Regions from separate parts of the Paenibacillus sp. MAH-35 genome, predicted to be linked through region 3. Evidence: riboswitches for the same ligand, from Rfam matches in the RefSeq annotation. Region 3 holds a riboswitch; each other region holds the start of a gene.
What was found. A riboswitch is a leader RNA that binds a small molecule or an ion and turns the genes downstream of it on or off. The one in region 3 is predicted to bind cyclic di-AMP.

Region 1: it holds a riboswitch for cyclic di-AMP, as region 3 does, so the genes downstream of both, AC3Y2E_RS32805 (C40 family peptidase) here and AC3Y2E_RS17315 (3D domain-containing protein) in region 3, are expected to answer to the same signal.
Region 2: it holds a riboswitch for cyclic di-AMP, as region 3 does, so the genes downstream of both, AC3Y2E_RS22645 (KamA family radical SAM protein) here and AC3Y2E_RS17315 (3D domain-containing protein) in region 3, are expected to answer to the same signal.

What each region holds. Positions count from the first base shown of each region.
Region 1 covers NZ_JBYUPU010000064.1:780-12,602, reverse strand. Annotated here, with positions in the region: gene argS (arginine--tRNA ligase) at 1-1,193, opposite strand, end outside; gene AC3Y2E_RS32835 (YwiB family protein) at 1,190-1,603, opposite strand; gene speE (polyamine aminopropyltransferase) at 1,946-2,776, opposite strand; gene AC3Y2E_RS32825 (transglycosylase domain-containing protein) at 3,057-5,147, shown strand; gene AC3Y2E_RS32820 (YwhD family protein) at 5,513-6,007, opposite strand; gene AC3Y2E_RS32815 (M1 family metallopeptidase) at 6,185-8,164, shown strand; gene AC3Y2E_RS32810 (hypothetical protein) at 8,182-8,988, shown strand; cyclic di-AMP (ydaO/yuaA leader) riboswitch at 9,168-9,303, shown strand; gene AC3Y2E_RS32805 (C40 family peptidase) at 9,310-9,780, shown strand; gene AC3Y2E_RS32800 (cryptochrome/photolyase family protein) at 10,117-11,511, shown strand; partial or broken gene AC3Y2E_RS32795 (LysR family transcriptional regulator) at 11,672-11,823, opposite strand, start outside.
Region 2 covers NZ_JBYUPU010000025.1:1,296-13,118, forward strand. Annotated here, with positions in the region: gene AC3Y2E_RS22635 (zinc-binding dehydrogenase) at 1-511, shown strand, start outside; gene AC3Y2E_RS22640 (Gfo/Idh/MocA family protein) at 527-1,528, shown strand; gene AC3Y2E_RS22645 (KamA family radical SAM protein) at 1,604-2,779, opposite strand; cyclic di-AMP (ydaO/yuaA leader) riboswitch at 3,058-3,209, opposite strand; gene AC3Y2E_RS22650 (helix-turn-helix transcriptional regulator) at 3,399-4,346, shown strand; gene AC3Y2E_RS22655 (prenyltransferase/squalene oxidase repeat-containing protein) at 4,392-5,276, shown strand; gene AC3Y2E_RS22660 (GNAT family N-acetyltransferase) at 5,572-6,084, shown strand; gene AC3Y2E_RS22665 (hypothetical protein) at 6,263-7,171, opposite strand; gene AC3Y2E_RS22670 (sulfatase family protein) at 8,433-9,836, opposite strand; gene AC3Y2E_RS22675 (helix-turn-helix domain-containing protein) at 9,873-10,784, opposite strand; gene AC3Y2E_RS22680 (sulfatase family protein) at 10,855-11,823, opposite strand, start outside.
Region 3 covers NZ_JBYUPU010000015.1:56-7,785, forward strand. Annotated here, with positions in the region: partial or broken gene AC3Y2E_RS17300 (IS200/IS605 family transposase) at 1-37, opposite strand, end outside; gene AC3Y2E_RS17305 (sialidase family protein) at 241-1,323, shown strand; gene AC3Y2E_RS17310 (DNA-3-methyladenine glycosylase I) at 1,413-1,997, shown strand; cyclic di-AMP (ydaO/yuaA leader) riboswitch at 2,064-2,208, shown strand; gene AC3Y2E_RS17315 (3D domain-containing protein) at 2,216-3,040, shown strand; gene AC3Y2E_RS17320 (polysaccharide deacetylase family protein) at 3,053-4,072, opposite strand; gene AC3Y2E_RS17325 (DnaJ family domain-containing protein) at 4,127-4,735, shown strand; gene AC3Y2E_RS17330 (acyl-CoA thioesterase) at 4,808-5,323, opposite strand; gene AC3Y2E_RS17335 (chemotaxis protein CheW) at 5,578-6,012, opposite strand; gene AC3Y2E_RS17340 (methyl-accepting chemotaxis protein) at 6,035-7,624, opposite strand; gene AC3Y2E_RS17345 (HD-GYP domain-containing protein) at 7,621-7,730, opposite strand, start outside.

The sequences.
Region 1 (11,823 bases), on a different contig from region 3:
TCCATCAGATCCTGCATCGTGACCGCCTTGCCGGTCCGCTTGGACATTTTGACCTTCTCGCCGTTCTGGTACAAGCTGACCATCTGGGCGATCAATACCGTCAGCTTTGTCGGATCGTAGCCGAGCGCGGCCATAGCCGCCTTCACACGGGGGATGTATCCGTGATGGTCGGCTCCCCATATATTGATCATCTCGTCGTAGCCGCGATCGTACTTCGTGCGATGATACGCGATATCCGGCGTAAGGTACGTGTAGCTTCCGTCATTTTTCACCAGCACCCGGTCTTTGTCATCGCCGAGCGGGGTCGTTCGAAGCCAGGTGGCGCCTTCCTCTTCGAAGATGTGGCCGCCGGTCCGAAGCTGCTCCAGCACCGGCGCGATTTTCCCGTCCGTGTACAACGACGTTTCGCTATACCATTGGTCGAAGGAAACGCGGAATCTGGCCAGGTCGCGTTTGATTTTGTCGAGCTCTTTGCCAAGCCCGTACGACTTGAAATAAGCAAGCCGCTCCGCCTCGGACAGCTCCAGCAGCTTGTCGCCCTCCTGCCCCTTCAGCTCCTGGGCAAACCCTTTGATGTCTTCGCCGTAGTAGCCGTCCTCCGGCATGTCCGCTTCCCGCCCAAGCGCCTGCAAATAACGCGCCTCGATCGACTTGGCCAGGTTGTCCACCTGATTGCCCGCGTCGTTGATGTAATACTCCCGGCTGACCTGGTAGCCCGCGAAATCGAGCACGTTGCATAGCGCGTCCCCGATCGCGGCTCCCCTGGCATGACCGAGATGAAGGCTTCCGGTCGGATTGGCGCTGACGAACTCGACCTGCACCTTTTGGCCCCCGCCCGTATTCACGCGTCCGTAATCGGCGTCCGCCGCCAGCACTTCCGGAATCACTTCATACAAGTAGCTTTTATCCATGAAGAAATTAATAAAACCCGGACCCGCAATCTCGACCTTGGCGATGTACGCCTTCTTCGTATCGAGACAGGCGATCAGCCGCTCGGCGATTTGCCGCGGATTTTGCTTCGCCACCCGGCTCAGCTGCATCGCGATATTGGTTGACAAATCCCCGTGCGCCTTCTCCTTCGGCACTTCCAGCCCGATGGCCGGAAGCTCAGCCGGTCCGGCAATTCCCGCCTCCGCTGCCGCCAGCGTAATCGTTTCCTTCAATAAACGTTCGATCCGTTCGATAGCGCTCATTCCGCTTGTTCCTCCTCAATGACTACCCTCAGCCGGATTCGCCCGGCATGTATGCCGTTCGCGTACAAATCGTAGCTCCAGGACAAGGTGCCCAATCCTCGGTCGAGCTTTCGCTCGATACCGTGCGTGAAGCATTCCATCTCCATCCGGCCCTGTGGCAGCTCGTAGTAACCTGCGGTTCGGGTACCGGAAATAAACGTCAGGTCGGACTGAACCTCCCCGTGACGAAAAACCTTGACCATCTTGTCGTCCCACTTCACCGTCGCCGTCGTCTTCCCTGATTCCGAGTCCGGCTCCGTGTAGCGCAAGTAGTACGATTCCTGCTTATGATAAAGCTCGCCAGCCGTTTCCTGGACATGGCTTTGCTCCGCTTGTCTGCTTTCGATGCGGATCCGGACCGTCCGTTTCATGTTTCCGTTCGCTCCCGCCTAAGTATTCCAATAGAGGCTGTCAATTCATTGTGTAGAAGTGTTAGCAGACCGTTCCAAGTGAAAAGTTACCTTCTTCTGCTCAAACAGGTTGTCCGGAATCCCTTGATTGAATAAGGATTGTAAGGTAGGGGATTCCAGACAAAACTCGCCAGAAGCTAATCTTTTCCCTTTCCACTTGGTTGTCCACATTGAATCGACAGCCTCCCAATTGTTCCTTAACCGTTCTTAGTGTATATGACGGCCGCCGGAATTTCAATCCGTCCCCGGGAAGCAAAAAAAGAGACGAAGGCTTCCCTTCATCTCTTCCCGCGACTGTTGGCATTATCCGCGAACCAGATCCTCAACGAACTTAGGCAGCGCAAACGCCGCTTTATGAAGCCGAGGAGAGTAATATTTCGTATCGATCTCCGGAATGCTCGCCTCGTCCACTTGCAGCGGATCGTAGGTTTTGCTTCCCATCGTAAACGTCCACAGCCCGCTCGGATACGTCGGAATGTTCGCCCCGTATACGCGCACGATCGGGAATATTTCGCTTACGTCGCGGTGTACGGTGCGGATCAGATCCGCCTTGAACCAAGGGTTGTCCGTCTGGGCGACGAAGATGCCGTCTTCCTTCAACGCTTCGTAGATGCCCTGATAAAAGCCTCGGGAGAACAATTCGACCGCCGGACCTACCGGCTCCGTCGAGTCTACCATAATAACGTCGTACGTATTTTTATGATCATGGATGTGCATATAGCCGTCGTTGACGATGACCTGCACCCGGGGGTTGTCCAATTCGCCTGCAATTTCGGGCAAATATTCTTTGGAATATTCGATGACTTTACCGTCGATTTCGACCAATACCGCTTTCTCCACCTGCGGGTGCTTCAGCACCTCGCGGATGACGCCGCCGTCTCCGCCGCCGACTACGAGCACATGCTTCGGGTTCGGGTGAGTGTACAGCGCGGGATGCGCCACCATCTCATGGTACACGAACTCGTCGCGCACAGTCGTCATGACCATACCGTCCAGCACAAGCATTCGGCCCCACTCTACCGTATCGATCATCGCCAAGTCTTGGAAATCGGTCTTTTCCGTGACCAGCGTTTCTTTAATTTTAGCCGTTATGCCGAATTGCTCGGTCTGCTTCTCCGTGTACCACAATTCCATTGGGGCATCCCTCTTTCCAGTTAATAAAGTTGATTATACTTGACCGCGGCCGAAAATGAAATCGCACCAGTCTGTATTATAGTAAATCGGCGCAAAAATGCAACTATATAGGTTGAATGAAATGGACTTGTTCCAAGTAAATTCAGGAAGGCCGATCATTTCTTTCTTCTAATGATGAATAGCTGGGCTCAACTTTTTCCATACTAGTAGGACTATCGGTTTCCAAAGTAAACCAGCACCGATTATTTCATCAGGCAGCAATGAGGAAAGAGGGATCGCCATGGAGGAAAGCGTCAGCCGCAAACAAAGCCGCGCCGCCCGCGTAGAGCCGAAACAGGGCCGCCGCCCGCGAAAGGGACGTTTCCGCAAAGCGGTGACGTTTCTGTTCAGCTGCGCTCTGATCGGAGTGGCGTGCCTCGTTGTACTGGCGCTTTATCTGCGTTCCCAAGCCCTTCCCGTAGGCACGTTCGCCTTGTCTTCCCAGATGTACGACATGCACGGCAACCTGATCAGCTCGTTCCAGTCCGGCAAAAATCGGGAATTCGTGCCGCTTTCGGGCATACCGAAACATTTAATAGATGCGACGCTGGCAATAGAAGATAAACGGTTTTACGATCATATCGGACTCGACGTCAGGGGAATCGCGCGGGCGGTCGTTGTCAACTTTCAGCATATGGACCGCGTGCAAGGGGCCAGCACGCTGACGCAGCAGCTCGCCCGCAACCTGTATTTAACCCAGGACCGGACCTGGTCGCGGAAAATAAAAGAAGCGATGTATGCGGTGCAGCTTGAGATGCAGCTGAGCAAAGATCAGATTATGGAGATGTATCTGAACGACGCCACCTACTACGGCAATTCCGCCTATGGTGTCCAGGCCGCCGCCAAGCTGTTTTTCGGCAAAAATGTAGGGGAGCTGACGCTTGCGGAAAGCGCGATGATCGCAGGGGTGCCCAAAGGTCCCCGCTACTACTCGCCTTTCTTCGACCGGGACAAAGCCAAGGAGCGGCAGGAACTGATCTTGACGGAGATGGCCAGCCAAGGCTTCATTACGTCCAAGGAAGCGGAGGGAGCCAAGCGGGAGGAACTCGTCTACCAGCCGGCCGGCAAAAAAGCGGCAGTCGTCCAGGCGCCTTACTTCCGCGATTACGTGCGCAGGGTAGCGATCGACCGGCTCGGGATCGACGAACGGGAATTCGACGAAGGCGGCATCCGCATCTATACGACGCTGGATCTCGATATGCAGAAAACGGCGGAGGAAGCAGTGACCAGGGCGTTGCCCGATGAAGATGAACTGCAGGCGGCTCTAGTGGCAGTCGACCCTCGTACCGGTTACGTCCGGGCCATGGTCGGCGGGAAGCTGTACGGAGACAATCAGTTCAACCGTGCCGTCTCTACAAGCCGCCAGCCGGGGTCGGCCTTCAAGCCTTTCGTTTATTTAACCGCGCTTCAGCAAAAAACGGTCACAGCCGTCAGCCAGTTCAAAAGCGAGCCGACCGTATTCGAATACGACAACGGACGCCAAACGTATACGCCGAACAATTTCAACAATAAATACCCGAACGGCCTGATCGATTTGCGGGAAGCGATCGCCAAGTCGGACAACATCTACGCGGTCCATACGATTCAGCAGGTAGGAGCGGACAAAGTCATCGAGACCGCCCGCAAGCTCGGGATTACAAGCAGGCTGGAGCCGCTTCCTTCGCTCGCGCTCGGAACGTTTCCGGTAAGCCCGCTGGAGATGGCGTCCGCCTTTGCGGTTCTCGCCAATCAGGGCGTGCGGGTCGAACCGACGGTGATCACGCGAATCGAATCGGCCACAGGAAAGCTTCTATATGAGTCGAAGCCAAAAAAAGAAAAAGTGGTCGAGCCCGAATACGCCTACGTGCTGACGAATCTAATGAAGAGCGTATTCGACCCCGGAGCTACGGCGAGCCGGGTCGCCGAACAGATCAAGCGCCCCGTTGCCGGCAAAACCGGGACGACGAACACCGACGCCTGGATGGTCGGCTTTACACCGGAGCTCGCCACCGCCGTCTGGGTCGGCTACGACCGCGATCGCACGATCAGCGCCGTGGAGTCCTACAAGGCGGCGCCGATCTTCGCCGACTTTACCGAGCACGCGCTCGAGGCGGTGCCGCCGAAGCTGTTCCCGATGCCGGACAATGTTACGAGCGTCTACATCGATCCGGCTTCCGGGAAGCTGGCTACCGACAAATGCCCGAATCCCCGGATCGAAGTATTCGTCAAAGGGACGGAACCGACCGAATATTGCTCCGATCAAGGAACGGCCGTGCCGAGCGACGGCAAGGATGCGCCAAAGAAAACGGGCAGATCGTGGTGGGACGACCTGAAGCGCTGGTGGAACGACTGAATGATACAGGAGGGAGTGACGGGAGCGTCCCGGCTTCCGGATGGGAAACATAGCTGCCGGCCGGCAGTTGCAGCCGCGCCGGCTCCCCGCAGCGGCGAAGAGGGGATTTCCTCAGTGCAGCGCCCTATTTCCCGCTCCGCATCCGCCGGACACCAACACAAAAAGGCAGACGAAAATCGTCTGCCTTTTTGCTGTCCTAGTATATTGTGCAAATATACTCCAATTAGTTTAACCGAGAAGCCCAAATCTCACAACGGCTGACACACAATCGACACAAATCATTTTGGGCCGGTCGGACCGCCGTATGAAAACCCTTATCCTCCCGGTCTTCTTATCGGCTTCCGATCGGCCTATGCCCCCCGGAATCAGGCAAGCCCTTGCTTGAGCGCTTCTCCCGAACGTTCCCACCACTCGGCGTTATGCTCGGCTAATACGCGCTTCAGCGCCGCCTTCTCGCCATCGCTCAACCCGTCGAGAATGATGCGCTGCTTCAGGGCGTAATCCATTTTATTTACGTGATCGGCAAGAATCTTCCACCCTCTGCGCGCTTCGGTATCGACAAGCATCTCGCATGCCGTGACTCCGGCATAAAACGGTCCTTCCTCGCTGCGCCCCACGTATACCCATACGATCCAGCACTTGCGGCCATTCGGCGTGTCGTCCTTATTCATCGAAAATTTGATCCCGCGCTCCACTTTGCTTTTCGCATGAATGGCACCCAGGTCGATGTATGCATCTTCCCCATCAATAATGATGCTGGACAGATTGGACAGGTCGAGCGCGCCGGCGCCGAATCCTTTATGTTCTTTATTGCTCACCACGTTCAGCGCGAGCTTTTTCCCTTTTTCACCTGTTTCCATGGCTATCACCTTCCATATAAGACCCCTAAGTAAGACTTCTTATCGAAGCCCTCTACAATGCGGACCTCCAGATTATATAGCTGAAAAATCGTACCTTTCTATTTATTTTAGCTAATAATCCGGCAAATGCAAACATATACATGCTGTAGATGCTTGTCAACGGGGTGAGAATCGTTTATGATCAACCGCCTGTCCAAACGCAACACCTTATGGCTGCTCCTGATCCTGCTGATCGCCGGGACGATTACGATCGCCCAGTTCGCGGAACGCCCCGAGTCCCCCGCATCGCTGTCCGCCCTGAACGAACCGTCGGCACAAGCGCTGGAGCCGCCGGCCCCCGCCGTGAACGATACTCCGAAGCCGCTCAGCAAACGCATCGTGGAGTATCATATCTCGGTGCAGCTCGACGCGGAGCAGAAGACGCTGGCCGGCGCCCAGTCGCTTACTTGGAAAAATCCGGGGTCGAAGCCGGTCAGCGAGCTGGTTTTCCATCTGTATCCGAACGCGTTTCAATCCAAAAAGTCGACGTTTCTGCGCGAATCGGGAGGCAAACTGCGGAACGATCAGATGAAGGAAGACAGCTTCGGCCACATGAGCCTTGAATCGATTCAAACGGAAGACGGCGTCGATCTGATGCGCTCGATGCAGTTCATCCAGCCGGACGACGGCAACAAGCAGGACCAGACGCTGATGAAAATCCGCCTGCCCCAGCCGGTCAATCCGGGCGCGGAGACGACGATCAAAATTCGTTTCTCGGTCAAGCTCCCTTACGTGTTCGCCCGCATGGGGTATGTCGGCGATTTCGTCATGGCCGGCCAATGGTTTCCGAAAGTCGCCGTCTACGAGCCGAAAGGTACGCGCGGACGCGAAGAGGAAGGCTGGGACACCCATCAGTACCACGGCAACTCCGAGTTTTACTCCGACTTCGGCATGTATAACGTCCGCATCCAGGTTCCTTCCAATTATACGGTGGCGGCTACCGGGTTTCCGACCAAGCCCGCCTCGGACGACGGCACGAAGAAGACGTATCAGTTTTATGCGGACGACGTTCATGACTTCGCCTGGGCCGCTTCCCCGAACTTTATATATTACGAGGAACCGTTCTCGGCGCCCAACGTGCCCGGCGTCAAAATCAAGCTGTACCTCGATCCCGCGCACCAAGGGCTGAAAGACCGGTACATCTATGCGGCCAAGCGCTCGCTCGCCAAATACAGCGAATGGTTCGGCACATACCCCTACTCCACGCTGTCGATCGTGATTCCGCCTCCGGGAGGCAACGGTGCGGGCGGTATGGAATATCCGACGCTGGTCACCGGCTGGGAAGCGTCCGGAGATACGGACAGCTTCGAGCTGGAACGGGTGATCGTCCATGAGATCGGCCATCAATATTGGTACGGCATGGTGGCGAGTAACGAATTCGAGGAAGCGTGGCTCGATGAAGGCTTTACGTCCTACGCGGAAGATCTCATCATGATGAGCGAGTACGGAGTGCAGCCGAACTTTGCCATCGAATCGAGTTATATGACCTCGCCGGAGCCGCTGAAGCTGGCTTCCTGGCAATACGGGGGACACAGCCGCTACGCCGAGAACGTTTATACGCGGGCCAAGCTCGTGCTTGCCGGAATCGAGAAGCAGATCGGCCAGAAGACGATGCTGCGGGTAATGAAAACGTATTTTGACCGCTGGAAGTTCAAACATCCGACGACAAGCGATTTCCAGGCCGTTCTCGAAAGCGTAACAAAAACGAGCTGGGCCGAATACTTCGATCAGTTCGTGTATGGCGGCGGCATGACCGATTATTCCATCGAGCATGTGCAGACGCGGCCGATGAAGCAGGACGGCAAAACCATCTACGAAACCGCCGTCCTAATCAAAAAAAATGGCGGCCATTATATGGACGTGCCAGTCCGCTTCCATTTCACGGACGGGTCCGATGTGGAGAAAGTGTGGGACGGACGGGACCCTCAGGTGCTGTATACGATTACGAGCGAAGCCCCTCTCGAATGGGCGGCGATCGATCCGCAGATGACGATGATCCTCGAGCATAAGCGGATTAATAACTTCATGCAAGTGAATGTCGACGATACATGGAAAGCGCGCCTGACGATCGGAATCGCGAAATGGATCGAGATCTTGTTGAACGGGCTCGCCTGGTGAGGAGGTGACTGCCGCCTATGATGCGTTATATGAAGAACGGCTTTAAAGATACGTTATCGCAATCCTTCCTCCTGCTCGTCTTGTGGCTTTATCATTTCACCTGGGGCTTCCTGCTGCTGATGCTGGTCAAATCGGTCGTCGTTCCGCTGATGCACCGGTACCCGGGCGAGCATCTGTCTGCCGCCGCTTCGCAGCTGTTCCTGGCCGAAAGTCAATTCCGGCTTATGAAAACCGACATCAGTCATCCGTACATCTGGCTGCTGGTCGGAGTTGCGGCGGCGCGGATGCTGTTGACACCGGTTCTGAACGCGGGCGTCTACTACTCTCTGGCGAATCCGCATCTGAATGCCGGCTACCGCTTTTTGCAGGGCATCAAGCGGCTCAGCGGTTCGTTCTTCCTCTACTACGTCTTGCAAATGGCGATAACGCTGGCTCCCGTATATTGGCTGTTCCCGGTGGTCAAGAAAGCGTTCGCCCAGCACGCCGATTACGCTTCCCTCTCGCTTGCGCTGCTGCCTTGGGCAGCGGGATATGCCGCATTCGGGTTTCTGATCCGCCTTCTCTTCATGTACGTCCAGTTCGGCCGGACGACGGAAAGCGGACTCGGATCGTCACTCGGTCTGTTCGTCCGCAAGCTGCCGGCCATCGTGCTGCTGGCCTGCTTGCTGCTCGCGTTGTCCGGGGCGTTTACGGCCGCCGCCTTATCGGCTTCCCTGATCTGGGCGGGGTTGACCGCTCTGATCGTACAGCAGATGCTCCATATCACCGATATGGTGTTCAAGCTATGGACGATCGCTTCTCAATACCGCATCTATGCCGACTGACGGATTAAGGCTCCCGCATTTGCAAGCAAGGCGAGACTTCCACCGTTCCCCTTTTCTTCCGCAGAAAAGGGGTTTTTCTGTGCCGTTGGGATTCGAAATTTCGATTTTTCAAAAAAAATGTTGCGCAAAAGGAGGAAATCGTTGCTAAAAGGCGAATTATAATTACCCGGAAACAAAAAAATCGAACCATGCCGAATTCCCGCTTGCCGGGAAACGGGGGAACCATTCCGGGTGAATTGATCTCGCAGGAAAGTGATCATAGGGCACCTTCGACCGAACCCTCAGCTAACCTCGTAGGCACCTGGAAGGAGTCCGCTTCACTTGAAAAAGGCACTTATTATGATCACCACCGTGGTCGCACTGTTCTTCACCTCCGTTGGCAGCGCTTTCGCTGAAACGACGCTTGAGAAAACCGTGAACGAGCTGATCGGTGTGAAGTACAGAACCGCAGGAACGACCACAAAAGGCTTCGACTGCTCGGGCTTCACGATGTACGTCTTCAATCAATTCGGCGTAGATCTGGCTCATCAATCGAAAGCCCAAGCCAAAGAGGGCACCTGGGTCGACAAGAACGATCTGATTCCCGGCGACCTCGTGTTCTTTAACACCGACGGCAAAGGCATTTCCCACGTCGGCATCTACCTCGGCAACGACGAATTTATTCATTCGGCGTCCAACGAAGGGGTAGTGAAGAATAAGCTTAGCGAGAAGTACTACAAAACCCGTTATGTAACCGCGCGCCGCATCGCTGGTGACGATCTGTACAACCAGTTCATGGCGGAAGCCAAGTAATACAGGCAGCGGAACGGACAAGCCCAAGCCCTGGAGGAGCGAACCATTCGCCCTTCAGGGCTTGATTTCGTTCATCCCCGCTTCTTCCGACAGGAAGCGGCAGGGCGGCGAATCCGCACGGTTTGGGCGGATAGCCTCCGACACCGGTTTTCACCGTCTTCCCGGATTCGACCGCTTGTCGGAACGTGTACGGACTGTTCGAGCGGACCGGATGCCGGCGACGGGATCCGCGATCGGCAGCGAGGTTACGCCCTTCCGGCAGGAAAACGGCTGAGTCTTTGCGAATGTTTTGTATCACCGATAAGCTTTCTACACTGCTCTAGGGGGGACGGCCCGATGATTCTGTTTGTCCATCGCAAAGACCTGCGGGTAACCGACATGCCCGCTTTCGCTTATATCGCCCGGACCGGGCTCCCTTCCCTGCACTTGTTTATCCTCGATCCGGCCATCCTGAACGCGGAACGGGCCCGTGCGCATAGCGGACGCCGCTTCCTCGGTCTGCTCGCCCGCCTTCAGTCGTTATACCGGCATCACGGCCAGACACTGAATCTCGTATGCGGAACGCCCGAGGAGATCGTGCCGCAGATCGCGCTTGTTCACGAAGCGACGGAGGTGGTCTTCCACCGGGACGACACTCCTTACGCCAGACACCGGGATACGAGCATTCATGAAACGCTGCACCGGCTCGGCATCCCGCTGACGACGATATCCGATCAGCCTCTGGCCGATCCAGAGGAACTGCACCGCTACGCCGGGCGGCAATCGCCGTATAAAGTGTTCACCCCGTTCTACCGCAAATGGAGCGAATTCGTGCATACGTATTTCCAGCCCCCTGTGACGACCCGGCTGGCCGATTTGCGCACGCTCGTGCTGGACGAATCGATCCGGCAGCGGTATGCGCCCCCTTACTCGCTGGAACGGTTCCGCGGAGACGTGTGCCTGGAGGCGCCCGAAGAGAGACTGGAGCGGTTCATCGCCGAGAAGCTCCCGGATTATGCGCAGCGGAGGGATTCGTATGCAGGTGATGCGACAAGCGGGCTGAGCGGTTACATCAATTCGGGCTCGATCTCGGTTCGAACCGTCTACGACAAGCTGCTCGGGGAGCCGGACTTCGAGGCGTGGAAGCGGCAGCTCGCCTGGCGGGATTTTTACTTGTACCAGTCGGTATTCGACCCGCTTTTCTTCGAATATGAGCACTATTACGACTTGTCCGGGCTCGGTGACCGGCATTTCGAAGCCTGGAGAAAAGGGCGGACCGGCATTCCGATCGTCGATGCGGCGATGACGCAACTGAACGAAACGGGCAGCATGCCGAACCGGCTAAGAATGGTCACGGCGATGTTCCTGACGAAAAACTTGCTTGCGCCGTTTACGCTCGGCGAGCAAACGTTCCGGATGATGCTGACCGATGCCGATAATGTGCTGAACCGGGGAGGCTGGCTCTGGTCCGCCTCGCTCGGTTATGACGCCGCGCCGTATTTCCGGATCATGAACCCGGTCACCCAGTCGGAGACGTGGGACCCTTCCGGCGAATATATCCGCAGATGGCTCCCCGGCCAGCGCGGCTTGTCGGACCGGGACGTGCACCGCCCGCTGCCGCATGCCGTCGTCGATCTGAAAGCTTCACGCGCCCGCGCGATCGAAGTATACAAGCGCCTCATCGCCGAGGCTCGCGCCCGTATCGGCGTTCCGGACGGACAGCCCGGCTCCGGCGATTCCGCAGACGAGTAGAAACAGAGGCAGCTTGATAGGATGAGCTTCCAATGCGCATGTGAGCGGGCCGACATCCTCTATCGCAATACTGGATTAGCTCCGGGCTTGTACTAGCAGCAGCGGTTGCCACCGGTAAAGAGCCGAGCGGAACCTCGTCAGCCGGCAAGGGTTCCGCTGCTTACAAGCCCGGCCGGGGAGCCGGCCAGCCGGCAATCGTCCGGGCGAATCGTCCCGCCGCAGGCGGCAGCGGGTCCCCCGCTCTCCGGTACAGCCCGATCGGATTATCGAGCCGGATGTGCGGGACTCTCACCCTCGCAATCTCCTTTCGCC
Region 2 (11,823 bases), on a different contig from region 3:
CGGAGGGATCGGGCTGTTGTGCGCGAAGACGGCGGCTTTGCTGGGCGCTTTCAAAGTGATGGTCGTCGATACGAATCCGGACCGGCTGGCGATGTGCCGCAGTATCGGCATAACGGATACGGCCCATGTACGCGAGGACAATTTGGAAGAGCGGGTGCAGGCAGCTTTCGGAGGGCGGGGTACGGACGTCGTCATCGACGCCGCGGGATTTCAGCCGACCCGGGAAGCGGCCGTCAGACTGCTTAATCCGGGCGGGACGCTAATGAATATCGGCCTGGGCATCGACGATACGGTGCTGCCGATCAACTATACGATCCGTTCCGAGATCGAGCTGCTCGGATCGTTCTGCTACACGCGGCAAGATTTCAAAGACGCGGTCCAGCTGCTGGTTTCCGGGAAAATTACAGAGGACGGCTGGACGGAGGAACGCCCGCTAGCGGAAGGGGCGTCCGCTTTCGCAGATCTGGTCGCGGGCAAGGTGACGAAAGGGAAAATCATTTTGCGGCCGTAAGGGGAGGGCTGGATCGTGGCAAGTACAGTCAGAGTCGGCATTATCGGGTTAGGAAACTGGGGGGAGTGCCATCTCGAGGCGTTTCATGCGCTTCCGCACGCGGAAGTGGCGGCCGTCGCCGATCCGAGACCGGATCGTCTGGACGTGGCGAAGATCAAGTACGGTGTATCGTCGTGTTATACCGATTACAACAAGCTTCTTGAGCGGGACGATATCGATCTCGTCAGCGTGGTGACAACGGAGCACCTGCATCTCGATCCGGTCGTGAAGGCGCTTTGCTCCGGCAAGCACGTGCTGGTGGAGAAGCCGGTGTCCACCCGGCTTAGCGAAGCTGCCGAGATGCACCGGGTCGCGCTGGAGCAGGGGCGCTACGTGATGCCGGGCCATCTGCTGCGGTTCGACCCGCGTTATGCGGACATCCGGCGGGCGATCGCGGACGGGGAGATCGGCCGGCCGGTTAGCATGTATATGAAGCGGGCCCGGGAGCAGCATTTATTCGCTACCTACAGCCGGACGCACACCGTCTACGAACTCATGATCCACGATATCGATCTGGCGGTCTGGTACGCGCAGAGCCGGGTCCGGACCGTCCGGGCATACGGCAGATCGCCCTCCGGATCGGAAACTCCGGAGGTGCTGTGGGCGTGCCTCGAATTCGAGAACGGGATTCTCGCCTTTTTGCACAGCAACTGGATGACGCCGGATCGGGCGGGCATCGCGATCGCCGACCAGATCGAAGTGATCGGCAGCGGCGGAACCGCGTCTTTCGAAACGTCCAACTCCGGCTTGCAGCTGTGGAACGAGACCGGGCGAACGACGCCGGATACGAATATCCATATCAAGACGCTCCACAAGCAGACGGCCGGTTCGCTCCGCGAGCAGCTCCTTTATTTGTGCGACTGTTTGGGAAGAGGAGAAGCGCCGGACTACGTGTCGTTCGAGGATGCGATTCACGGGGTCGAAATTGCCGATGCGATCGTGAAGTCGGCGGCGGGCGGCGGCGAGATTCGGTTGTAGCTTCGGGAGCCTGAAATAACATAGCCAAAAGCCGTCCGGTCATTGTGCAAGCCGGACGGCTTTTCTGCTGGCGTTTTATCTGCTTCGGGCCACTCTGGCTACTGGCATGTCGGGCAGCTCGTTAACAGAGACCACTTCGTTCGTTTTCTTCTTAGGCTTCTTCCAGAACTTCTCGTTGCCCGGCAAATCGTCGAACCAGGCGGCGTCTTTCGGACAGTCGAGCACCATAAATTTGCCGTAATTATCGTCGCGGGACTGGTGATATTTCAAATACGCCTTGCCGTCTTCGACCGCGAGTATTTCGATTTTGCCGGACGTATGGCTCATCGACAGGCGGACACGCTTGCCGAGACCGGACGTTCTGGCCTTCGCCTGCTCCACGATCCGGTACGCTTCCTCAAGCGAAAGCACGAAATCGCGATTTCCCGCCACCGGCCGGTTAATAAAGAAATAATACGGGGTGACGCCTGCCCACGACAGCCGGTCGAGCAGTTCGCCGAGTACGGCCGGATCGTCGTTGATGCCTTTGAGCACCGGCGTCTGGTTGACGACGATCGCTCCCGCCTCGTGCAAAGCCTGGAAGCCGCGCTTCGCCTCCGGCGTTATTTCGCGGGGGTGATTGATGTGGGCCATGACATAGATGCGCTTGTCGGCCGTGGAGTAAGTACGAATCGTCTCCAGCAGCTCCTCGTCCTCGTAGATCCGCATCGGATTAAAGACGGGGATTTTCGAGCCGAGACGGATAATTTTCACATGCTCCATCTCCCGCAGCCGCTCCAGGATCATTCGCAGCTTCGCGGTAGCAAGGATCAGGCTGTCGCCGCCCGTAAGCAGCACGTTATTGATTTCGGGATGTTTGGCGATATAAGCGAGGCCGGGCTCGACGTCGGACATCGCTTCCTTGACGTCGTTGCGGAACAGCCGCTTGCGGAAGCAATAACGGCAATACGCGCCGCATACTTCGGATACGATCAGGAGAGCCGTTGTCCGGTACTTGTGCTGGCAGCCGGGCACGACATAGTTCGTATCTTCATCGGAGGCGTCCCAGCGCCCGTATTCGGCGAGCTCGCCTTCGTTCGGGATGACCAGTTTTTTGATGGGATCACGGGGATCTTCCCAATTGATGAGGTTCAAATAATAATCGTTGACGCGGAACACGAATTTCTCGGTAATTTGCTTCAGTCTTTTTCTTTCCGTCTCCGGTATGTTTGCAATTTTATCGATATCTGTAATGTACTTTGGCTGTGCCATGCACATTCCTCCCGTTTTTCTAATTTTCGATCTACCCGGCATGCTAGTCAGATCTTAGGGACCGTGTGCTTGCGATTCCTCCCTTCTGTGCTACTATCGTCCAATCCATTCGTAATTCGCCGTTCCGGTCAGCAGAAGATGATGATTGAGGTCAAGGGTGTAAACAAGAAAAGACCCCGGGCGAAAAGGGATTGTCTCCCAACAACGCTCGACAGGGTCTTATACCAATAGAAAAAGACCCTGTATCCCAGGGTCATGTGTGCAGAATGAACATACAGAATGACCCCATCTACTGCTGACGAGGTTAGCTGACGGACTCGGGAAAGATGGTTCCCTACGCGGTCCCGATGAACGGACCGGACGATTCGCCCCTAAAGAATGGTTCCCCCGCTTTCCGATTGGAGAATCGGAAATTAAGCGTACTGTTATTGTATTGAATGAAGGACGTCAAGTCAACCTTTTTATCAAAATATCCCTTTTTTTAACAACAAAAAAATCGGGGCTGCGCGAATTTGAAACAAATACTCTCATTTTCCCGGAAAGCCGGGTACAATTAGTGACATCCATGCTGTCACCATTATACGGATATAATGGGGGAGTAAGAAACGGGGGAGAGGCGTTGAAGAGAGCAGACCGGCTGATGGCGATCCTGATCGCCCTGCAGCAAAGACCGGAGACGGCCCAGTCGCTGGCCGACAAGTTCGAAGTTTCGAAAAGGACCGTTTTGCGGGATATGCAGTCGTTGTCGGAGATCGGCATCCCGCTGTATTCGATGACAGGACCGTCCGGAGGATTCCGGATGATGGAAGGCTTCCGGCTGCCGCCGCTGCAGCTCGATTCCCGGGAAGCGCTGACCGTCTTGTTTGCGCTCCGGGCGATGACGAATATAACGGACACCCCGTTTAACCAGGCCAGATGGACGGTCCTCGACAAAATCCGGTCGGTCCTGCCGGAGGAAACGCTGAAGCAAATCGAGCCGCTGCTCGACAGGATGGAGCTCGAAGTGCCCGTCCGCAAAACGAAAACGCCCCACTTATCCGCCTTGCTCGAGCATACGGCCAAATCCCGGTGGGTTCATGTGCTGTACCGGTCGGAAAACCATCACCGGCGGCTCCGCCTGTATCCCCGCAAAATTTATACGGCGCATGGGTTCTGGTACTGTGAGGCGTTCTCCCCTCTGCATAAGGAAGTACGCAACTTCCGTGTCGACCGGATCGAGGAGCTGGAGGCGATCGACCAGCCGGATGAGGCGTTAAGCGAACAGCTTCTGAGGGTGGAAGACGAGGAAGCGCCGGCCAAACCTGTTGTGCGCATCGCCGCCAAGCTGACCTACCGCGGTGCGCTGCTGGCCGAGCAGGACTACCATATCGGAGAGCATGTCAAGCAAATAGCCGATGACGAGTGGACGGTGGAATTCGATTGTCCCGCCTCCGAGTGGGATTGGGCGGTTCGTTTTTTCTTTACATTGGGCATGCAGGCAGACGTGCTGGAGCCGGACGAGCTTCGCGCCGGGATTCGCGAGATGGCCGGGCAATTATACGAACGGTATACGCCGGATTCGGAGTGAAACTCGCCGTAATCAGATTTATTTTCGAAGGAGGCCAATCCAGTTATGACTAACCATTCCATTATGGACAAAGCCGGATCGTTCCTGTACAGCTATGCGCGGCTGCTGGACCGGAAACGGTACGAGTATCATTTCGAAGGAGGAACGAAGGAGGCGGTCATTCAGGCGCTTCGTGGTTATCAAAATGCCGATGGAGGGTTCGGCAACGCGCTGGAGCCGGATATTCGCGATCCGCACAGCCAGCCGGTCCCGACCGAGATGGCGCTGCTTGTGATGGAGGAGATCGATTGCTTCGATCCGGCGATGATGGAAGGGATCGCCGGGTATTTGCGGACGATTACGCTAGAGAACGGTGGGCTGCCGCTCATACGAAGCAGCGTCCATGGTTACGCCCATACGCCGTGGTGGTCGACAGAGGACGACCGCTGTCCTTCGATAAACCCGACAGGCACGGTCATCGGCCTGCTGTACAAGTATTACGGGGACCAGGCGGTCGTGCGGGAGCAGTGGTTCGAGGAGAATGTACGCTATATATGGAGCTATATGGAGTCGAACGAACCGTCGGGCTTTCATGACGGCACGCATTGGATTCAGTTTCTCCAGCATACCCCGGATACCGGAAGGGCGGCCGCCTACTGGCGTAAAGTCGATGAATGGTTGGGCGCTCCCGGCGTCATCGAGAAAGACCCACACGCTTCGGGATATGTGCATAAAGTGCTGGATTGGGCGCCTCAACGGGAAAGTTATGCCGGCAAATTCGTATCCGGGGAAGACAAGCAGATTCATTTGAAGGCGCTCGCCGAACAACAGCAGGAGGACGGAGGATGGCCGATCAGCTGGCAACCGCCGAGCATCGCTGCGGAGCAGGAATGGCGTGGGTTTGTGACTGTGGAACGGCTGAAGACACTCAAGTCTTACGGGGTGTTGTAAGAAGCGGCAGGCTGCCGGAGAAGTAACGGAAGATGGGCGTATATAGCGTTAAGACCGAGGGGACCGGGAGGCTCTCTCGGTTTTCGTGTCTGGGAAAGAAGCACGGATTCTCCGGTCGGGCATACCGATCTCCTTCAGCTTGCAGCGGGTTTCTCCGGTCCATATTGCTGGTGAAAGGCGCGATCGCGACGGCAGGGGCGTTTCTATGCGTGCGATAATCCTTGAAGATTGGACTGACAGCTGTGGCGGATTATACTAAGACCATGCAGTGCAAACTTCCAATGGAGGTGATAGGATGCAAATGGACGTGACAATCGTACCGCTTCATTCGGTCCGTTCCAGGATAAACGAGCTCGCCGAGCTGTTAATTCGTGTCGTGGAGGATGGGGCATCGGTCGGCTTTATGCCGCCGCTTTCGGCTGAGGAGGCGACCCGGTACTGGGAGGGCGTGCCCGGCCCGGATGTGGTCTTGTATGCGGCACTGGCCGGCGGCCGGGTCGCAGGCAGCGTGCAACTGCACGTATGTACGAAGCCGAACGGCTCGCACCGGGCGGAGATCGCCAAGCTGATGACGCACCCCGATTACCGCAGGCATGGAATCGGCAGACGGCTGATGCTTCAGGCTGAAGCGAAAGCCGCCGAATTAGGCAGGACGTTGCTCGTGCTCGACACGAGGGAAGGGGACCCGTCCAACCGGCTTTACAGCTCGATCGGCTATACGAGGGCCGGAAGGATTCCCGGGTATGCCAGATCGGCAGACGGCGAGCTTCATGCTACAGTGTATTATTATAAAAACCTTGGAGAATAGCCGGTGAAAGGGAAAGGCGGCGATGAAGGAGCCTTCCTCGCGAACATGGCCTTGCCACCGGAATGTGAAGGAAGGAAAGCGTCGATGAATTAGCCAAAAAGCCTTCGGCTCCCGCGCTCCGGGCGGGTCTTAAGGCTTCTTTCGTTGTAACGGGAGCTGCCGGCTTGCCGGAGATCTGTCAACGCTTGGAGCCGCTGTACAGCAGCTTCTTAACATCCTGAACGATATGCTCGGTGATTTGCCGCTGAATCCAGAGATCGTCATCGATATTGCCGTGTGTTGCCGGTACCGGTACCTCTCCGATGCCCGGGCACTCGACGGTCGCGGGCGTGCCGTCCCAGCTGCGCATATAACGGACGAGCATATTTTGCGCGCCGGGAACGTCCTGATAGCCGCAGGACAGACCGTTTTCGACGGGAAAACAAGGGATCATGCCGAAGCCGGTGCACGGATTGCCGCTCGTCACTCCGTTGTGCTGATACCAGTTCTTGATCATGTGAGCTTTGGGGATATCGGCGGCGTTCATCGTGTTGCCCGGGCCGAACACCGGGTCGATCAGACCGATATAATTAGGAATTTTCGCCGTAACCCGGGACAGCCGGCAAGCCGCCCAGCCGCCGTACGAATGGCCGATGATGGCCAAATAGCTGGGTTTGCGGCTTCTTTCCTCGATTTCGTTGTTCAAATCCCAGATCCACGGAGCGCCCAGCGGGTTGCCGTCTTCGTTCTGGTTCCAGCTTCTCCGGAAGACGTTGCGGGCCGGGACGCCGAGTGGGGACAGCCGGATGTATAACGTATCGCGCAGCTTGGATATTCCGGGGCTGTTCATCCCGCTGCGCCCGTTGATGCAGATGACGACGATGTCACCCGCCTTTCCGGCACGGACCGCGCGTTGGTCGCCGTCTGTTCCTTGATCGGAGCCGGACGCTGCTACTGCCGGAGCTTCCTTCCCGACGGCTGACGCGAAACCCGAAAGGGGACTGGCGGGGAGGCCGGGATGAACGTTAGCGGCATAATCGGGAAGAAACGGCCGGGGCGCAGTATGGCTGTACCTCCAACCGCCCCATCTAGGATCGTAATAGTACATCGCGTTCCCTCCCCCGAAGTGTGCTAAACTAGGATATTCACCCAGCCGGAAAAGGTTCCTTGAGGAGCGGCGGGAAGCGGATCAAACGACTGTATCGAAATCGTTCACTACCAAACTAACAATGGGTTTTAAAGAGAAAGGAGAGGGTCTACTGGAAGCGAAGGTTTGTCTCGTGGCGATCGAGGGGCGTCGCAGGACGAATCGATCTGCCTATTAATTAGCGATTGGGGAATGAAGGTCTGCGGACTGAAAGGGGGAGGTTGTCCCCGAAGCCTCTCTTTCTTCGCAGCGAGGGCAGATCATTCAATGACATGTACAAAATAAAAAAAAGCACTGTCGTTTAGACAACTGCTTCTTTCGGGTCCTGGCTCTTGTCTTTGGCGTTGTCTTCGGTTACTTCGTCCGGCTGGTCGAAGGGAACCCGGTCTTCTTCGTAGTACATTTCCGCAGCACCTCCTTTCATCGTTTCTATTAGTATACAAGCCGACTATTATCGCATCGTTAACGGAATGTTACGCTATAGTAAATTGTATGGATGGGATAGCCGCTTATCCACGAAATTCGTGCTGGCTAAATCCTAAGAGTCTCTGGCGAGGCTGTCGATTCATTATGGACAACCAAGTGGAAAGGGAAAAGATTACCTTCTGGCGAGTTTTGTCTGGAATCCCCTACCTTACAATCCTTATTCAATCAAGGGATTCAGGACAACCTGTTTGAGTAGAAGAAGGTAACTTTTCACTTGGAACGGCCTGCGAACACTTCTACACAATGAATCGACAGCCTCTCTGGCACCCTTTATTTTCGGCGGAATGGGATGACAGCGTCAAATAAAGGCGGTTTGCACCCCTTATTTCAACCAACCGATGGCGACTGCACCCCATTCGCGGATTTTAACAGCTTCCAACCGCTCTTATTCCGTGTCGAGGCGGGTTTTCGGACAAAATAAAGGGTGCAAACCGCTCTTACTCTCTACTATTCCCTCTTATTCCCTCTTATTCGCCCCCCTCTTAAAATGAAACCTATGCCACGTTGCCACAATGAATGATCTTACGTAAGCGGCGACATTTCTTAGAAAAGAGTGTTTTGTTTTGCCGTTTTACCATTGTACCGTTTTGCCATTTACTATTATATTGTTTTAATGTTTTACTGTTTTGGTTTTGCTGTTTTGATGTTTTGGTGTTTTAACGCTTTAATGTTTTGCAAAATAAACATTCTTAACCGCAAAAAAACAGGAGCGACTCCACGAATCGCTCCCAGCTCTCTATAGCTTGCTGCCGCCCAGCAGCTGCCGGCGCATCCATTCGTTGGCGACGAGCGCGTCGCCGTCCGCGTCCAGCGTCTCGTAAAGTCTGCGCCGCAGACCGGCGACGAGGCCAGCCAGCTCCGGCTCGCCGATCCGGTTCGTCAGCTCGGCCGGATCGGCCGTCAGCTCATACAATTCGTCCGTATCGGTCGGATTCCAGATGTATTTCCATTCCTTCGTCCGGATCATCCGCTGCGTATACAGCCCGAACTGCTGCCCGTTATACGAGGCCACGACGGCATCCCGCCAATCCGGGTCGTCCAGTCCGCCGCTCACCAGTTTGGCCCAGGAACGGCCCTGCAGGTGATCCGGATCGTCCGGCTGCAATCCGAGCAGGTCGAGCAGCGTCGGGGCGAGATCCAGCAAATTGTAGACGAGCCCGCCACACGCCGTTCCTTCCTTCACGACGCCGGGGTACCGGACGATCAGCGGGACGTGCACGACATCATCGTACAAAATATAATGTTTGTCCATCATCCGGTGCGAGCCGCACATATCGCCATGATCGGCGGTAAAAAGGACGAGGGTGTCATCGGCGGCGCCAAGCCGGTCCAGTGTCTGCAGCACGCGCCCGACCGCTTCGTCCAACTGGCTGATGATGCCGTAATACCGGGCGACGACGGGAGCCCAGTCGTTCCAGGTAAAGTTCTCGATCCCCCAGTTCAGCAGCTGCTGCTTCTGGATATACGGCTTCCCCACGAACGTCTCTGCGAAACCGTCCCACTGCGGAACCGTGTCCGGATCGTACATCGTGGCGAAATGTCCGGAAGGGCGGCAGGGCAGATGCGGCTCCGGGAAATGAAGCGCCATATGCCACGGCTTCCCGGAATTGTGCAGCAGCTCGAGCTGCTCCTCGGCACGCGCCGCGAGCCAATGGGTGCGCGAATGTTCGAGCGGAATCGGACTCGCCTCGCCGAAAAATCCGTTCGAGAACTTCACGTCCGGATAGCGCTGCTTGACGAACCGGGCGTATTCGGCTTCGCCGGTATACGAACCGTAACCGAAAGCGGTGGCGTCCAAGGTCGGATGAACGCCCCATTTGCCCAGAAAAGCGGACACGTAGCCGCTGCTTTCGAGCGTTCGTGCCCAGCTGTACCCGTCCGGCTGGAGCGAGGCGACGGGCAGGGCCCCGTTAAAGTTCCATAATGCCCCGAACGTTTCGGCCCTTCGCCCGTTCATCAGCGATTGCCTGGCCGGTCCGCATACCGGAATATGCGAATAAGCGCCCGAAAATACGGCGCCTTGAGAAGCTAGCAGATCAAGATTCGGCGTGCAGACCGGATATTTGCCGCTGGAGCCGATACAATCGTAGCGGAGCTGGTCCGCGGTAATCAGCAGAACATTCGGACGTCTTTTCCCCATAACGGATCGTGAAGGTCTCCTTTCCCAAGTCGGGAATCAACGCACTTCGCGCTGCAGCCGGCGCAGTTCCAGCCCTTGGCGGTACCGGCTCGGCGGGCAGCCGACATGTCGGAGGAACAGGCGGCTGAAGAACGAAGGGTCGTCATAACCGACCAGCGAAGCGACGGTGATCACTTTTTCTTCCGATTCGGTCAGCAGACGTTTGGCCCGTTCGATCCGGATGTCATGCAGCACATCGATGATGCTGCGGCCGAATTCCTGCCTCATCAGCCGGTTCAGCTGGCGTATGCTGACATTGAACAGTCCGGCCAGCGATTCCAGCGTAATCTTCTTGTCGTAATTGCGTTCCATATAACCGTAAATGCGTCTTGCCGTTATTTCCCGGTCGACTTGGCGCGGGGAAGGAATCGTCCCCCGGCTTTGCATCAGAGAGTAGTAACGGGAGAGAAGGACGAGCAGCTCGATCAGCTGCAGCCGGATCAACGTTTTGTGGCCGAGTCCGCGGTTGCCGATTTCCCGGATCATGCTGTCCAGCAACTGGAGCACGAATACCGCATCCTGCCCGTGCAGATTGAGCCGGTGGTTGAAGCGGACATCTTGTTTCATAAACGGATGAACGTAGAAATAGTCCATCGAAGCGGTAATCTCCAGCTCCTTCAGAAGCGCGTCGGGGATGAAGGACGGCATGAACAAACAGTTGACGATTTCCATATGCTCGCCGGGATTTACGGAGTAGGCATGGGTTTCACCGGGATTGATGATATATACGTCCCCGGCCCCGATCTCATATTCCGTCCCCTGGAAAATGTGATACCCGCTTCCCCCGACGACGTATACGAGCTCCACGAATTCGTGGCCGTGCTCCGCGATCGCTCCTTGGACATGCCGGGTAATCCAAAACGGGAATTCCTCTCTCATTAATCCGCTGCTTCTGATCATATCCTTCATCCTTTGCTTCACTCCTCGCCCTATAACTCCGAACATTCGGTCGCTTTATGACGGTTTTGATGCGTAACGGTTAGCGGGTATGAACGGCCGAGTCGAAACGTTCCCGGCGAGGATCCTGCTTCCAGTCGTCCCAGGACAGTCCGGCGGAAGCGAGAATTTGCTCGATCCGTCTGCGGAAGGGAAGCCCGGCTTCCCGGAGCTGCCGCTCCATCGGGTCCTCCCGGCCGTTCAGCTTGCGGCTTACGAAGTCGTGCAGCTCGCGTTCGAGCCGATCCGCCAACTCCGGCAGCGAGTCGGCCAAATTGACCGTCTCCCCGGGGTCGGTCTGCAGGTCGTACAGTTCTCTCTCAGGCCGGATATAGGGGCCGGAATCGTAAGTCCGGATCAGCTTGTACCGGTCGGTCCGGATCGCCCTAGCCGCCTGCCAGGCGCATTCGCTCAAATAAACGGTGTCGTGGGTCCGGTCGGCCGTTCCCTCGATAGCGGGCCACAAGCTTTTGCCGTCCAGACCGTCCGGATCTTGCAGCTTCTCGCTGCGAATGTCTGCCGGCTGTTCGCGGCGGACGGCTTCGAGAATCGTCGGCAGCAGATCGACCTGCTGGACGAATCCCGGCACCCGGCGGCCTTCCGGCATCCGTCCGGGCCATCTCATAATGACCGGAACGTGTACAGTCGGCTCGTACAACCCGCAATGATCCCAATAAATATCGTGCTCGGTCAAGCTTTCTCCATGATCGCCGAACAGGACAAGCAGCGTATCCTCGCGGATGCCGAGCGCCTCCAGCCGGTCGTCCAGCTCCTTCAGCCGGTCGTCCAGATAGCGGATCTCCGCGTCGTATAACGCGTCGTAGTAATCGCTGTCGGTCACTGCGCCGATCAGATCGTAATGATGATGCTTGAAGAACGGATAGGCCAGATGGTTGTAAGCCTGTTCCATGCTGCGGTTGGCCGGGTCCCGGGGATCGCGTCCGCCATCGTAAAACTGCGGTACCAGCTCTTGGGGCGGCAAATACGGCGTATGCGCGTCCCAGTAATGCAG
Region 3 (7,730 bases):
CATAGACGTAACCACGACCACGCTTTATTTCTGACACATAATCACCTCTGATTACAGGATAACATATGTCAGCGTTGTTCACCTATAGAAACCTTGACATTAAAGGGATTGTTGTAATAGTCACCTAAACATGTATCGGATAGTTATCGTGGCATAAGCCACGCCCTATCCGATGTTTTCTAACTCATGACTGAAGTCACGAGTTTGCGAAAACTATGCATCAAACAGGAGGAACTGCCGATGAATTACTGGAAGCCGGTCAAGCCGGACGGACTGGAGCATGTCGTCATTTACAGAAACGATAACGAGTTTTGTTCGTGGCCGTTTAACGCGGGGATGTGGAAAATAGCCGAAGACGACATCCTGGTAGGCTTCATGAACATCGCCTGCGACTACTTGGTGCCCGGCAATCTGAAGCACGACCGGATAGAGACGTACAGCCGGATCGCAGCCGTTCGCACCCGGGACGGGGGACGCACATGGACCGCCGCAACCGAAATCGCCGATAATTACAGGCTCGGCGAGAAGCTGCTGTACGGCCGCAAGCACGAAATCACCGAGGGCAGCGATTTTGACGATCCTCACGTGCTGCTCGCTTGCTGGAGCACGCCCAATTCCGGCTCCGATCAGGCACGCGCATGGGTCAAACTGTCGCGCGACGGCGGCGTTACGTGGGGAGAAGCCAGCATGCTGCCGGACTGCGGCATTCCCCGCTACCAGGGACGGCCCTCCTATATCGTACGCCCCGACGGAGTTATTTTGCTCTTTTTGACCGCAAGACCGAAGACGAATCCTCATGACCGTCCGGTCGTATTCGCCTCGTTTGACAACGGCTGTAATTGGAGCCTCGTATCCCTTATGCCCGGCAGCCAGGAATACCGCGTCATCTGCCCGTCCCCGGTCCTGATGCCGGACGGCACGATTCTCGTTGCAGTCCGGTGCAAACCGGCAATGATCGCCGCCTGGAACGAGCTGTACGCTTCCGACGACGGAGGATTAACGTGGCGATTTATTAACCGCATCAACGATCATGGGGACGTTGTACACTTATCGCTCCTCGCTAACGGGTGTTTGTTCGCTGTCTACGGCTACAGGCGTCCGCCGTACGGCATCCGGGCGCGTGCAAGCGAAGACGGGGGTGCGACGTGGGGGCAAGAGCTGATTCTGCGCGATGACGGCGGCAGCCGGGATCTCGGTTATCCCCGCGCCGTCGAGGTGCGTCCGGGCGAAGTGCTGGCCTCCTACTACTTTCACGATGCAGATGATCCGGGCGGTCACAAGGACGCGACCCGTTATATCGCAGGAACGATACTAAGACCCTGAGCCTGCTATCGGGACAGGAATTTCGCCTTCGGAGGCATCCTCCGTTATACTGGAAGGACTGGGTGGATACCTAAGGAGGCGATTTTCTCATGCAGGAACCTTTGAAACGCTGCGGCTGGGTCACAGACAGCCCGCTCTACCGGGATTACCACGACCGGGAATGGGGCGTGCCTGTTCACGAGGATCACGCCCTGTTCGAGCGGCTCGTACTGGAGGGCGCTCAAGCCGGCCTTAGCTGGTACACGATTCTGCGCAAGCGGGAACAGTACGGCGAAGCGTTCGACCGGTTCGATCCGGTACAAGTCGCCGGATATGACGACCGCAAAATAGAGGAATTGATGAATAACGAGGGCATCGTGCGCAACCGGGCCAAAATCGCGTCCGCCGTTCGCAACGCCCGATGCTTCCTTCAGGTTCAGCAGGAGTTCGGCAGCTTCGACGCATATATATGGCAATTTGTCGGAGGACATCCGATCCGCAACCGCTGGGATCATTTGCAGGATGTGCCCGCCTCCACCCCCATCTCGGAAGCGATGAGCAAAGATTTAAAAAAGCGCGGCTTTACCTTCGTCGGCCCGACGATTTGCTACGCGCTTATGCAGGCAACCGGGATGGTGCAGGACCATGTGACGAGCTGTTTTCGGCACGGCGAAATTGCAACTGGAAAATTTTGAGGCTTTCCCCTTCCGTCCGACATATGTTAGCCTTCTACAAGAAGCCGAAACTTCAAAACTGCGAAGTTTTACCATTCGCGGTTTCCATAAGTGCGGGGGATTATCACCAAGCGGACAAGTCCGCTCCGGGGTGAATCGCGTTTCTGCGCGTAGGGTTGTATCCTCAGCCCGAATCCGACAACTAACCTCGTAGGCCGTCAAAAGGAGAGATGCCGTTCGTGAAGTACTTACCCTGGAAGCACGCTTTGCTTGCGGGCAGTTTCGCTTTGTTCGCCCTATCCGGAACCGGATCGTCAGCAACCGCAGGGGGGCGTCCCTACGACCCGGCCTTGATGCCGATGCTGGCTCCGTTTGTTTTTCAGACTCATTTATTTGCAGATGGCGGGACGTTGTCTCCCTCCGCATATCCGGCTCAAGGAATCGTGACGGTATTGGCCTCAGCGGAACCAGCGGCCGCCGTACTCGCAGAGACGGCTCAGCAGGCTGCAGAACAGCAGCCCCAGCAGGCTCCCGCAGCATCTGCTGCAGTTGCCAGCGCACCCGCCAAGCCGAAGGCCGCCGCTTCAGCCGCATCCGATACAGCGAAGAAAGCGCAACCAAACCAAGCCAAAAAAGCAGCTCCGGCAGCGGCCCAACCGAAAGCCGCAACCGAAGCGAAAGCTACCGCCAAGCAGCCGTCAACGAACCAGCCGGTCGTCACGGTGGCGGGCAAAGAGATCAAACCTGCCAAAACCATCGCTGCAGTCGCCTCCGCCTATACAGGCAGCGCGGAAGAAAACGGCGGTTATGCCGGACTTGATTATTTCGGCAATACGCTGAAGGTCGGCACCATTGCCGTAGACCCCAAAGTGATTCCGCTCGGAACGACCGTATACGTCACCGGTTATACGTTCGACGGTCTGCCGGCCGGAGGAATGATGGCGGTAGCGTCCGACACGGGCGGCTCGATCAAGGGCAACCGGATCGATATCTTCGTGCCGAGCTCGGGCGAGCAAGCCAAATTGTTCGGTTACCAGAATGTAACCGTGTATGTCGTCGACTAGCAGTCGGCGGCATTATTTGCTTTTGGGCAGCTTCAGCAGTTCGGGAACCGTGACCAGCCCGTAGCCCTGCTCTCTCAGCTTCGCGATGATGCCGGGCAGCGCTTTGACGGTGCCGGACAAGTCTTGACTGTCTCCTCCGGCCGAATGCTGCAAAACGATCGCTCCGGCCTTCGTATGACCGAGAATGTTGCCTAACACTTGCTGTTCCCCGAGGTTTTTCCAATCAAGCGAATCGACGTTCCAGTTGACGATGACGTATCCTCTATTTTTGGCCCACTGCAGCTCATCTTCATCAATCGCTCCATAGGGAGGACGCACCAGCTTGGGCCGGTAACCGGCGAGCCGGTTCAGCACCTCCTCCGCCTTCTCGATTTCCGAAGCAAATTCGTCCACCGTTAATTTGGTAAACTGCGGGTGGCGGTACGAATGATTGCCGATCGCATGACCTTCCCGTACGATCCGTTTTACGATATCCGGATGCTCCTCCGCCTTTTTGCCCAGCAGGAAGAAGGTCGCCTTCACGCCATTGGCCTTCAATACATCGAGCACTTGCGGGGTAAAGCGTAAATCGGGACCGTCGTCGAACGTCAGCGCGATCCGGGGTTCCTTCGCTGCGCCGCTTACCTTGAACCAGTCCGGGTACTTGGCTCTCAGCTCCGAGAGCGACAGCTTCCGTCCGGACGTGCTTTGCTGCGCGCTGACCGCCGGAGCTTTGGGCGGCGCTTTCGGCTTGGCGCTCGGCTTCGGCTTGGCTCGCGTCTCCTGATGCGGGGGAACTGCCGGCGGGTCCTGCTTGATCTCGATCGGCTTCGCCTTGGGCGGAACGGACACCGTATCGGATAGCCGCCGCTCCCGCTCGGCCGTTTGCGCCATCAGCTCCGTAAGCTCCTCCGTCCGAACAATGCTGTGCGGAACGTCCGACGCGTAGTCCCGCGGGGCTGGTACAGCCGGATTATTTTCTCCCGAACGCCCCGCGTTCCAGCAGCCGGACGCCAGCAGACAGCATACCGCGATTGCGGTGATCCGCTTCATAAGGCATTCCCCTTCCGTTTTAACGTTAGTATGAAGGTTCGGGGAACGATTTATGTGCCGGAACGCAGGAGCGGTCTCCTGCAAAATGTGGACGCGCCGGTTAGCCGCTTCCCGCTTGACCCGGTCCAGCCAATCCGCTACGCTAGAACCAAACCGTTCTATAAGAAAGCGGGGAATTACGCCATGTCGTCTTCTCGCAACAACCTTCCGGACGGCGGGGTTTATTCGGAACCTCCGCAGCGCCCGATCATCCCCTTGCCGGCCGATACATTTGAAGACCGTCAAGTCGCCATTTTACATTACAGGCGGATGCACCACTGGCTTGATGAGGCGTTCGAGGAATGCAAGCGCAACGGCGGCTTCGATCACTTGCCCGGCAAAGGAAAACCGGTCGAGGTGCCGACCGAGGACGTGCTGCAGACGATACTGAAAAATGCCAAAGTTCCGCCCCCATGGATTATGCTGCGCAAAGATATTCAGGAATCGATCGAATATACGCTCGAGCTGCTGCGGACCCATCCGGATGAACCATCGATCGACGCCCATATTAAGGACATTAACAAAAAAATAACGCAGCTGAACATTCAGTCTCCCAGCCTGTCGCTGCATCGACGCAAGGTGACGAGGGAAACACTGGAAGCTGAATTCGAGAAGTGGAAGTAAAATTGTCCGTATACCAACAAAGCCAGCAAGCCGTTTGAGGAAACGGTTTACTGGCTTTTGCTCGATATCCGGTCATTCCCAGGAATAGCTGGTCGTCAAAAAATCAGCGAACTTCTTGCTCTGCTCGCGGCGGTGGCGCCTCATATCCGCCCGTCCGTCTCCGGACTGGTGAAGCTGAATCTCCTCTTCAGATTCCGGCACGACCTGCGGCACGGGAATCGGCTTCTTGTTGTCGTCCAGCGCGACGAAGGTTAGAAAGGAGGTTGCGGCGATATGGCGTTCTCCGCTAAGGAGATCCTCGGTGATGACCTTGACGAACACTTCCATCGAGCTTCGGCCGGTCCAGGTTACATACGATTCCAGACATACGGAAGCGGTCATCGGGATCGGGGACAGGAAGTCCACCGAATCGGTAGACGCCGTTACCACAAAGCTGCGGCTATGCTTGGATGCGGCGATGGAGGCGATGTCGTCGATATGCGCCATCAGCTTGCCTCCGAACAGCGTATCGTAGTTATTCACGTCGGTCGGAAATACCCGGAACGTCTTGTAACATCTGGACTCTTTCGAGAAACGTTTCTCTACCACTTGATCACGCCTTTCCTTGCTGTCGGTCTCCACTAGGAGTAGGATACCCTAAAAACGGCTCCGCTTGTGTCATTATACCGCATTGGAAGCAAAAAAAACGATAACGTCACGGTTTCGCTCCCCTCGATAAAGGTTTGCCACAGCGGATACACGCCGGCACGTTCTAAAAATAAACAAGCACCGCTCCACCCCGAAGCAGTGCCTGCCGTTATGTTCTTTGTCCGGGCATCTCCTTAGACACGCTCTACCCGCCATTAATCCCGCAGAAGCACTTCATCCAGGTTTAAAAGGCCGACCAATTCCCCTTCCCTGACTCCGATACCGGTAAAAAAAGCTCCGCTCAAATCGCCGATCCGCTCCGGCGGAGGCTGAACAACCGGGTACAGGGTCACCTTGTTGACCAAATCGACCCGCACCCCTACCGATTGCTCCAGATGCTTAATGACCACGATTCGCGTTGATTTGGTATCCGTATCGTCCGCCATGCCGAACAACCTGCGCAGCGAGATGACCGGCACCACGTGCCCGCGCAAATTAATGACACCTTTCACATACGGCTTCGAATGCGGAAGAGGCGTAATCGTCTGCAGCCTAATAATTTCATGGATGTGCTCGATGCGGATCGCATAGTTTTCCTCTCCTATGCGAAACTCGATATATTGCTCTTGCCGAACGGTAGCCACGTTCACGTTCAAGCCTCCTAACGACAAATTAGCTGATCTTGAACACCGAGACGGACGTGTGCAGCTCATCCGCCAGCTGAGCCAGAGACTGGCACGTCGCAGCCGTCTCTTCGGAAGACGCCGCCGCTTCCTGACTGCCCGCCGCGATCGTCTCTACCGAGCTCATTACTTCCGTAGCCTGGGCCGACTGCTCCTCGCTTGCCGCGGCAATTTCATTCACCTTGCCCGCTGTCGTATCGACCATGCTGGCAATCCGCTGGAACGCATCGCCCATTTTGACCGATTGCTCCGTACTGACGAGTACTGCCGAGACGCTTTGCTTCGTATTGTCCTGCATCGTCTTGATGATCGTCGAGATCTGCTTGGTCGCTTCGCTGCTTCGTTCGGCCAGCTTGCGAACCTCGTCGGCAACTACGGCGAAGCCTCTGCCCTGATCCCCCGCCCGGGCCGCTTCGATCGCCGCATTCAGGGCAAGCAGATTGGTTTGATCGGCGATTTCGTCAATCACCTCGATAATATCTCCGATGCGCTGCGAATCTTCTTCAAGACGCGACATTTTTTCATTGACCGCTTGCATCCCGGCTACGGACGCCTCCACCGCCTTACCGCCCTCGCTTGCGGTACGCACCGTGTCCGAGGACAGCTCGGCCGCTTGCTCCGCGCTGCGGGCTACCGAATGAATCGCAGACGTCAGTTCGCCGAACAGGTCGGTGATCGTTTGCGCCGATTGGGCCTGGCTGGAGCTGCTGCTTGCAATTTCTTCCGTACTGGCCGATATTTGCTCGGACGCCGCCGCCACGCTTTGGGACGATTGGACGATTCCGCCGATCAGTCTTTGCAGATTATGAATCATCTCGTTGAGCGAGCCGGCCAATTGGCCGATCTCGTCGCGCGTGTCGATTTCGGATTGTTCCCGCAAATCGCCCTCCGCGACTTTCGCAATGAGTTGCACCATCTGTCCCAGCGGATTCGCGATCGTCCGCGCTATGTAATAACCGAGCAAAATGCTGATCACAAAAGCCAAGATGATGACCGCAACCGTTACGTTGCGCGCCGACGTGTAAGCCTCGCCGGATTCCACGTAGGTCGCTCCCGCGATCTCTACATTCATGTCGATCAGCTTCGTCAGGTGGGTTCTCATTTTTGTCGCGACCGGGTTCAATTCCTCCAGTTGAAATTTGCGGAACGCTTCCCAGTCGTTCTGATACGTAATCTGGCGAGCCTGATCGAACAGCTTATCGTAAGCGGCGTATGCCGGATCGAACGCTTTCAGCTCGTCCTGCTCCTCTTTTGTAACGGCAACTTTACGGTAAGATTCGATCTTGTCGACGAACTCTTTTTTGTATTCGTCGATTTCCCGGGACAGCTGATCCAGCTGTGATTTATCGGTCGTCGTGCTCATTTCCCGGATGGCTACACGCATCTGCTGATAGCTGATCTGCGCGGCCGACAGGTCTCGTACCGAGACGAGATTGTTGTTGTACACTTCCCGGACATTTCCGTTTAACATACTCATATTGGATAAGGCATACAGACCTACGGCCGCCAGCAAAACCGCAACCGTTACAAAAGCGGAAATCAGTTTAACGGATGTTTTCAAGTTCAGGAACCATCTCATTGTCCACTTCTCCTCCATGCTGTAGCATTCATTTGCGCCTCGTGAACATTTGTCTCCAAATTCCGCTTCCATCTCGAAGAACCCGGAAAGGGATACGTCTCGCAAA